Regions from separate parts of the Ensifer sp. ENS07 genome, predicted to be linked through region 2. Evidence: riboswitches for the same ligand, from Rfam matches in the RefSeq annotation. Region 2 holds a riboswitch; the other holds the start of a gene.
What was found. A riboswitch is a leader RNA that binds a small molecule or an ion and turns the genes downstream of it on or off. The one in region 2 is predicted to bind S-adenosylmethionine.
Positions count from the first base shown of each region.

Region 1: it holds a riboswitch for S-adenosylmethionine, as region 2 does, so the genes downstream of both, metA (homoserine O-succinyltransferase) here and IB277_RS17195 (O-succinylhomoserine sulfhydrylase) in region 2, are expected to answer to the same signal.

Region 1 covers NZ_JACVBE010000010.1:238,588-242,794, reverse strand. Annotated here, with positions in the region: gene IB277_RS26375 (RidA family protein) at 1-92, shown strand, start outside; gene IB277_RS26370 (MoxR family ATPase) at 197-1,036, shown strand; gene IB277_RS26365 (NUDIX domain-containing protein) at 1,033-1,476, shown strand; SAM riboswitch at 1,719-1,796, shown strand; gene metA (homoserine O-succinyltransferase) at 1,858-2,784, shown strand; gene IB277_RS26355 (VWA domain-containing protein) at 2,791-3,975, shown strand.
Region 2 covers NZ_JACVBE010000004.1:465,246-469,452, reverse strand. Annotated here, with positions in the region: gene IB277_RS17210 (transporter substrate-binding domain-containing protein) at 1-466, opposite strand, end outside; tRNA gene IB277_RS17205 (tRNA-Gly) at 611-685, opposite strand; gene IB277_RS17200 (2'-deoxycytidine 5'-triphosphate deaminase) at 767-1,864, opposite strand; SAM riboswitch at 1,939-2,017, shown strand; gene IB277_RS17195 (O-succinylhomoserine sulfhydrylase) at 2,062-3,246, shown strand; gene IB277_RS17190 (hypothetical protein) at 3,302-3,475, opposite strand; gene apaG (Co2+/Mg2+ efflux protein ApaG) at 3,474-3,866, shown strand; gene IB277_RS17180 (Hsp33 family molecular chaperone) at 3,925-4,207, opposite strand, start outside.

The DNA of each region.
Region 1 (4,207 bases), on a different contig from region 2:
GCGAGATCCGCCCGGCCGCAACGATGATCGTCTGCGACCTGATCCGCCCGGAAATGCTGATCGAGATCGAGGTCACCGCGCTTCGCGGCTGACCCCCCTGATCGCGCCCACCCTCAAAACGATTCCGATTTAAGCCATTATGCGATAGTCCATAGGGCATGACTTCGCCTGACTTACGCTGAACCGGAAGACGCCCATGCAATTTCAAGGCACCGCCGACTATATCGCCGACAAGGACCTGATGATCGCCGTCAACGCCGCGATCCGGCTGGAGCGGCCGCTGCTGGTCAAGGGCGAGCCCGGCACCGGCAAGACCGAGCTTGCCCGCCAGATCGCCGCCGCCCTTGGCCTCGAACTCATCGAATGGAGCGTCAAGTCGACGACCAAGGCACAGCAAGGCCTCTATGAATATGACGCCGTGTCGCGGCTGCGCGACAGCCAGCTCGGCGACGAGCGTGTCAACGAGGTCCGGAACTATATCCGCAAGGGCAAGCTCTGGCAGGCCTTCGAGGCCGATCGCCGCGTGGTGCTTCTGATCGACGAGATAGACAAGGCCGACATCGAGTTTCCGAACGACCTGTTGCAGGAGCTCGACCGCATGGAATTCCATGTCTACGAGACCGGCGAGATGATCGGCGCGCGTCACCGGCCGATCGTCATCATCACCTCCAACAACGAGAAGGAGCTGCCGGACGCGTTTCTGCGCCGCTGCTTCTTCCACTATATCCGCTTCCCCGATGCAGACACGCTCGCCCGCATCGTCGAGGTGCATTATCCCGGCATCCGCAAGACGCTGCTTTCGGCGGCGCTCGCCGCCTTCTACGACATCCGCCAGGTGCCGGGGCTGAAGAAGAAGCCCTCCACGTCAGAGGCGCTCGACTGGATCCGCCTGCTCGTCGCCGACGAGGTCGATCCGGCCGACCTCAGGGCCGATGCCAAGACCATGTTGCCGAAGCTGCACGGTGCGCTCCTGAAGAACGAACAAGACGTGCACCTCTTCGAGCGCCTCGCCTTCATGGCCCGCCGCGACGGATGAGGCCGGACGCGCACAAGGTCCTGATCTACGCCACCTGGCAGGACCGCCTGCTGGTCTTCGACGAGCCGGATTTCCCAGAGATCGAGCTGCAGGTGCCCGGCGGTACGATGGAACCAGGCGAAAGCCCGGAGACATCGGCTCAGCGGGAATTCATCGAGGAAACCGGGCTGACGCCGCCGGAAGCACTCACCCATCTCGTCACGCAGGACTACCACTACCCGAAGGACGGCAGGACGATCTGTCATCGGCGGCACTACTTCCACATCGCCCTTGCCGGCGAGCAACGGCAGACCTGGATACATCAGGAAATGACGCCCTTTGGCGGCGGTGACCCGATTCGCTTTCGTTTCTTTTGGCTCGGTATCGATCAGGCTGACCGCCGGCTGGGTTATGGCATGCGGGATGCTCTAAGCCTGCTGCAGACCAGCCCCTCTCCCTGACCCTCTCCCCGCGGGCGGGGAGAGGGGACGAGGACGACGGCTGCCCCCAAGCCGAGACGTGCCGACAGCGAACCCGGCTGCCAAGATGGGCCGAACGGTCGCTGAGCTTAGCTCGTGGAACGATCGGGTGCGGCAAGGCCGCTTCTCCCCGCCAGCGGGGAGAAGGTCGCGGCAGCGGGATGAGGGGCAGCCGCCCCCTACGCGAATCGTTTTTCTTGACCCCCGCGGCCCACTCGCGCTATCAAATTCTCCGTGGTGATTTGGCCGGCCGGCTTGCAGCCACGTTAAACAAGTCGCTAAAGGGCCGAGGAAAGTTGGATTTCCGAGGACCGGTCGCGATCAATCGCCGCCGGTTTTTTTGTATTGATCGAGTGGAAGCCCATGCCCATCAAGATTCCCGATACGCTGCCCGCCTTCGAAACCCTCGCGCATGAGGGCGTGCGGGTGATGACCGAGACCGTGGCGATCCGTCAGGATATCCGCCCGCTCCAGATCGGGCTCCTGAACCTCATGCCGAACAAGATCAAGACAGAGATCCAGATGGCGCGCCTGATCGGCGCTTCGCCGCTGCAGGTGGAACTGTCGCTGGTGCGCATCGGCGCTCACCGCGCCAAGAACACCTCGGAAGATCACCTGCTCTCCTTCTACGAGACCTGGGAAGAAGTGCAGGGCCGCAAGTTCGACGGTTTCATCATCACCGGCGCCCCGGTCGAGACGCTCGAATACGAAGACGTCACCTATTGGGACGAGCTGAAGCGCATCCTCGACTGGACCGAGACCAACGTGCATTCGACGCTCAACGTCTGCTGGGGCGCGATGGCGGCAATCTATCACTTCCACGACGTGCCGAAGTATCCGCTGAAGGAAAAAGCCTTCGGCGTCTATCGTCACCAGAACCTCAACCGCTCCTCCGTCTATCTCAACGGCTTCTCCGACGATTTCGCCGTCCCCGTTTCGCGCTGGACCGAAGTGCGCCGCGCCGACATCGACAAGGTGCCGAGCCTCGAAATCCTGATGGAATCGAAGGAGATGGGCGTCTGCCTCGTGCACGAGAAAAAGGGCAACCGGCTCTACATGTTCAACCACGTGGAGTATGATTCGACCTCGCTGTCGGACGAATACTTCCGCGACGTGGATGCGGGCGTGCCGATCAAGATGCCGCACGACTACTTCCCGCACAACGATTCGACCCTGCCGCCGCAGAACCGCTGGCGCAGCCATGCACATCTCTTCTTCGGTAACTGGATCAACGAGATGTACCAGACGACGCCCTACGATCTCGCGGAGATCGGCACCGGGAAAAGCTGAGGTCAGATGTTCATTCCCTTCTTCCTCGAACTCAAGGCAGCGAAGGTCCCGGTCACGCTCCGGGAATTCCTGTCCTTGATCGAGGGGATGGAGGCGGGCATCGCCACCTTCGACGTCGAAGCCTTCTACTATCTTGCGCGCACGGCACTGGTGAAGGACGAACGCCATATCGACCGCTTCGACCGGGTGTTCCAGCACTGCTTTTCGGGTCTCGAAGCAGTCAACCCGATGGAAGCGAGCGAAGAGGCCACCATCCCCGAGGATTGGCTGCGCAAGCTCGCAGAGAAGCATCTGAGCGAGGAAGAAAAACGCCTGATCGAGGCACTCGGCGGCTTCGACAAGCTGATGGAGACCTTGCGCCAGCGGCTGCAGGAGCAAAAGGGCCGCCATCAGGGCGGCTCGAAATGGATCGGTACCGCCGGCACCTCGCCTTTCGGCGCCTATGGCTACAATCCCGAGGGTGTGCGGATCGGCCAGGACCAGTCGCGCCACCGCCGCGCCGTCAAGGTTTGGGACCGGCGCGAGTTCAAGGATTATGACGACACGATCGAGCTCGGCACGCGCAACATCAAAGTGGCCCTGAAGCGGCTCCGGCGCTGGGTGCGCCAGGGTGCCGCCGACGAACTCGACCTCTCCGGCACGATCCGCGCCACCGCCGAACACGGCTATCTCGACGTGGTGACGCGGCCGGAGCGCCGCAATGCGGTGAAGCTTCTGATGTTCTTCGATATCGGCGGATCGATGGACGATCATATCCGCATCGTCGAGGAGTTGTTTTCAGCGGCTCGCAGCGAGTTCCGCCATATGGAGCATTTCTACTTCCACAATTGCGTCTACGAGGGCCTGTGGAAGGACAATCGCCGCCGCCGTGTCGACATTACCCGTACGACGGAAGTGCTGCGCACCTACGGCGGCGACTATCGCGCCATCTTCGTCGGCGACGCTTCGATGAGCCCCTATGAAATCAGCCACCCCGGCGGCTCGGTGGAGCACTGGAACGACGAGGCGGGCGCCCTCTGGCTCTCTCGTCTGACGGCACATTTTCCGCGCTCCATCTGGCTCAATCCCGTGCCCGAACAGCACTGGGGCTATACCCAGTCGATCACGATGGTGAAGGGCCTGTTCGAGGGACGAATGTTCCCCTTGACGCTCGCCGGCCTGCAGGAGGCGACCAAGCAGCTGTCGCGCTGACATGTCTGCCGAGAGGTCGCTATAGCACCTTGAATAGCTGGATGTTTTTGCTCTCAGGCCGGAGACGGCGCCAGGCCGCATTTAGTATGATTTTCCGGTTGCCGTGCCTTTGGAAATGACGCAGGTTGCTGCGATCGCACCGTTGCATGTTTCCTTGGATCCTAACCGAGCCAAGGACAAAACATGCAGCAATTCAAAAGTGTACGGCGACCTTTGTGCGTCTGGGGAGACG
Region 2 (4,207 bases):
GCTTCCCCTTGAGATCGCTCGGTGCCGAGACTGCGCCGGCCGCCTTGGTATTGACGGCGAAGCGCGCTGGAAGCCGCATGAAGGCGCGGGAAAAGCCAAAGCGTTGGCGCAGTTCCGGACCGACGGCGATACCGGCGGCCACCGCCTCGCCCTGCCCCTCTTCCAGTGCCGGCAGCAGCTCCGCATAGGTCACGGCCTGGATCTGGCATTTGGCCTCGATGTCGAGCTCGCGGCAGATCTCGCGCACGAGATCGACATGAAATCCCGAAAGCTTGCCGGACTGGTCGATGAAGTTGAACGGCGGAAAGTCCACCGTCGTCAGGAAACGCAGGCGCGCCAGGCCCGTGAGGTCGGGCTTGGCGATGCGTTCGCGCGCGTCGAACAGCAGCGGCAGATCCTTAGCCTCGGCCGCAAGCGGCGTCGCGATCAAGGATACGCAAAGGGCGAAAAAGGAAAGAACTTTCATGGGCAGCGGCCGGCACGTCTCATGTGGCAGGGGCGGCCCTTGGAACCGCGGTGATTCATCGAGCGGTAAAGTAACCGGCCGCAGCGCAGCTGACCATAGGCCGCCACGAGAACGCGGTTACACAAGGAACGGGACGAGAAAGAATGGAGCGGGTGATCGGGATCGAACCGACGACATCCAGCTTGGGAAGCTGGCGTTCTACCGCTGAACTACACCCGCGGCGCCTGCGAAACTTCCCGAACCGGGGCGATCTGTCAAGCACCCTTGCGCGGGATCGCGTAAGGGGCGCTGCAAAATCCCCTACTCGGCGCGGAAATGCTTCGAGAGCTTCAGGCCCTGCGCCTGGTAGTTGGAGCCGACGCCGAGGCCATAGAGACCATCCGGCCGTTCCAGCATGTGTTCGTAGATCAGGCGGCCGACGATCTGGCCGTGTTCGAGGATGAACGGCACCTCGTGGCTGCGCACTTCCAGCACGGCACGGCTGCCCGTGCCGCCGGCCGAGGCATGGCCGAAGCCCGGATCGAAGAAGCCGGCATAATGCACGCGAAACTCGCCGACCAGCGGATCGAACGGCGTCATCTCGGCCGCATAAAGCGGCGGAACATGCACCGCCTCGCGCGAGACGAGAATGTAGAACTCATCCGGATCGAGGATCAGTTCGTCGCGGCCGCGGCTGTAGAGTGGCTCCCAGAAATCGAAGATCGCGTGCTGCGCTTTCTTGTCGACGTCGATGACGGCGGTGTGATGCTTGCCGCGATAGCCGATCAGGCCTTCGGGCCCGGTGCCCTTCAGATCGATCGACAGCGCGATGCCGCCGCCGCTGACGTTCGGCTTGTCGCTCGCCACCAGCACGTCGCTCTCGTGCAGCGCCTGCAGTTCCTGCTCCGACAGAATAGACTGGCCCATGCGGAAGCGGATCTGCGACAGGCGCGAGCCTCGGCGCACGACGATCGGGAAGGTGCGCGGGCTGATTTCGAGATAGAGCGGACCGCTGTAGCCGGCCGGGATCTTGTCGAATTCCTGGGCGCGATCGGTGATGACGCGGGTGAAGATGTCGAGGCGACCGGTCGAGCTTTTCGGGTTGGCCGAGGCCGACATGCCCTCAGGCAGTTCCAGGCTTTCCATCAGCGGCACGATGTAGACGCAGCCCGTTTCCAGCACCGCGCCATCGGTCAGATCGACGACGTGCAGCTTCAGCCGGTCGAGCTTGTCGGCAACGAGGTGAGACGGGCCTGGCATGAAGCTTGCGCGGACGCGGAAAGCCTTCGAGCCTAGGCGCAGGTCGAGGCTTGCCGGCTGGATCTGATCGACATCCAGCGGCTTCTCGCTTTTGAGGCGTCCCGATTCTAACAGCGCGGCGATCGCGCGATCGGCCAAAATCCCAGTGTCGCGGCCCATTGCAGTCCTCTTTTCAGTTGCGAGACAAAACCAAACTCCGGGAATTGACGCAAGCGTACCCTGGCAGTATTGAAGCTTTATCCCGTGGTGATTTGGCCGGTCGGCTTGCAGCCACGTTAAACAAGTAGCTAAAAAGGCCGGGTGTCAAACCGGCCCTTCACGCGGCCGGTTTTTTTGTTTTTGAAAGTGACCGTCACATGAGCAAAAACTGGCGCCCCGCAACGCAACTGGTCCATGGCGGGACCACCCGTTCCCAGCACGGAGAGACCTCCGAGGCGATCTTCCTTACCCAGGGCTTTGTCTACGAGACGTCGGAAGCTGCGGAAGCTCGTTTCAAGGGCGAGACCGAAGGCTTCATCTACGCCCGCTACGGTAGCCCGACCAACGACATGTTTGAAAAGCGCATGTGCATGCTGGAAGGCGCCGAGGATGCGCGCGCCACGGCATCGGGCATGGCTGCCGTCACCGCCGCAATTCTCTGCCAGCTGAAGGCCGGCGACCACATCGTCGCCGCCCGCGCCCTCTTCGGCTCCTGCCGCTGGGTGGTCGAGACGCTGGCGCCGAAATACGGCATCGAGTGCACGCTGGTCGACGGACGCGACCTCGCCAACTGGGAAAAGGCGATCCAGAAGAACACCAAGGTCTTCTTCCTCGAAAGCCCGACCAACCCGACGCTCGAAGTCATCGACATTGCCGGCGTTGCCAAGCTCGCCAACCAGATCGGCGCCAAGGTCGTCGTCGACAACGTCTTTGCGACGCCGCTCTTCCAGAAGCCGCTGGAACTCGGCGCCCATATCGTCGTCTATTCCGCCACCAAGCATATCGACGGTCAGGGCCGTTGCCTCGGCGGTGTCGTGCTTTCCGACAAGGAATGGATCAACGAGCACCTGCACGACTACTTCCGCCACACCGGCCCGGCGATGTCGCCGTTCAACGCCTGGACGCTGCTGAAGGGCATCGAGACGCTGCCGCTACGCGTGCGTCAGCAGACGGAAACGGCCCGCCGCGTGGCCGACTTCCTGGCAGAACAGCCGCAGGTCGCCAAGGTCATCTATCCTGGCCGCAAGGATCATCCGCAGGCCGACATCATCGCCAAGCAGATGACCGGCGGATCGACGCTCGTCGCCTTCGAACTGAAGGGCGGCAAGGATGCAGCCTTCGCGCTGCAGAATGCGCTGGAGATCGTGCGCATCTCCAACAACCTCGGCGACAGCAAGAGCCTGATCACCCATCCGGGAACGACCACGCACAAGAACCTGACCGACGAGGCCCGCGAAGAGCTCGGCATTTCCGCTGGAACCGTGCGCTTCTCGGCCGGCATCGAGGACAGCGACGATGTGGTGGAAGATTTCGCCCGCGCGCTGAAGGCCGTGAAGTCCTGATTTTACGAAGACACGGCCGCCGTGATCAACGGCGGCCGACGCCGCTTGCCGGCCATCACGAGATGGTTTCCGGCGGCGCGGCGCCAAGGTGCCAGGCACGTTTCACCCGCTCGATCGCGTCAGCACGGCCATCCGTCCCATCATGGGATCGCACAATCTTGCCGTTATTCTTGACGAAACCATCTTGCTGTAGAATACCCTGAAAGACCTGAAGCAAGGTGATGCCCATGTATCGCGCTTTGACCCGCGACATAGAAGTTACGGTGGAGCCGTACTATCTCGAAGAGCAGTCGGATCCCGATGACGGCCGCTATGTCTGGGGCTATCGCATCGTCATCTCAAACCACTCGGACGCGTCCGTGCGGTTGATGACGCGCTACTGGCACATTACCGATGAGAACGGGCAAGTCGACGAGGTCAGCGGTCCGGGCGTCATCGGCGAGCAGCCGCTGCTCAATCCCGGCGATACCTATGAGTATTCGTCCGGATGCCCTCTGGATACGCCCTCAGGCGTCATGTTCGGCCACTACAGCATGGAATCGGAAGGCGGAGAGACCTTCAACGTTGCCATCCCCGCCTTCTCGCTCGATTCACCCGGGCTCGTGCGCACCCTGAACTGAAGCGCGTCCTTCGGACTAGCGTCGCTCTAAATCGCGGCCAGTCGGCCGGAAGCGCCCGCTACTGCGGGCGCACCTCGCTTGCTTCGAAGCGATAGGTCGTCGAGCAGAACTCGCAGGTCACCTTGACTTCGCCATCGTCGATGGTGCTTTCGAGGTCGTCCGTGCTCAGGTTGGACAACACCGACTGAAGCTTCTCGCGCGAGCAGCTGCAGCGGTCGTAGACCGCCTGCGGTTCGTAGACGCGGACGCCGCGCTCGTGGAACAGGCGATAGAGCAGCCGCTCGGTTCCGACCATCGGATCGGTCAACTCGTCCATGTCGATCGTTTCGACCATCACCTTG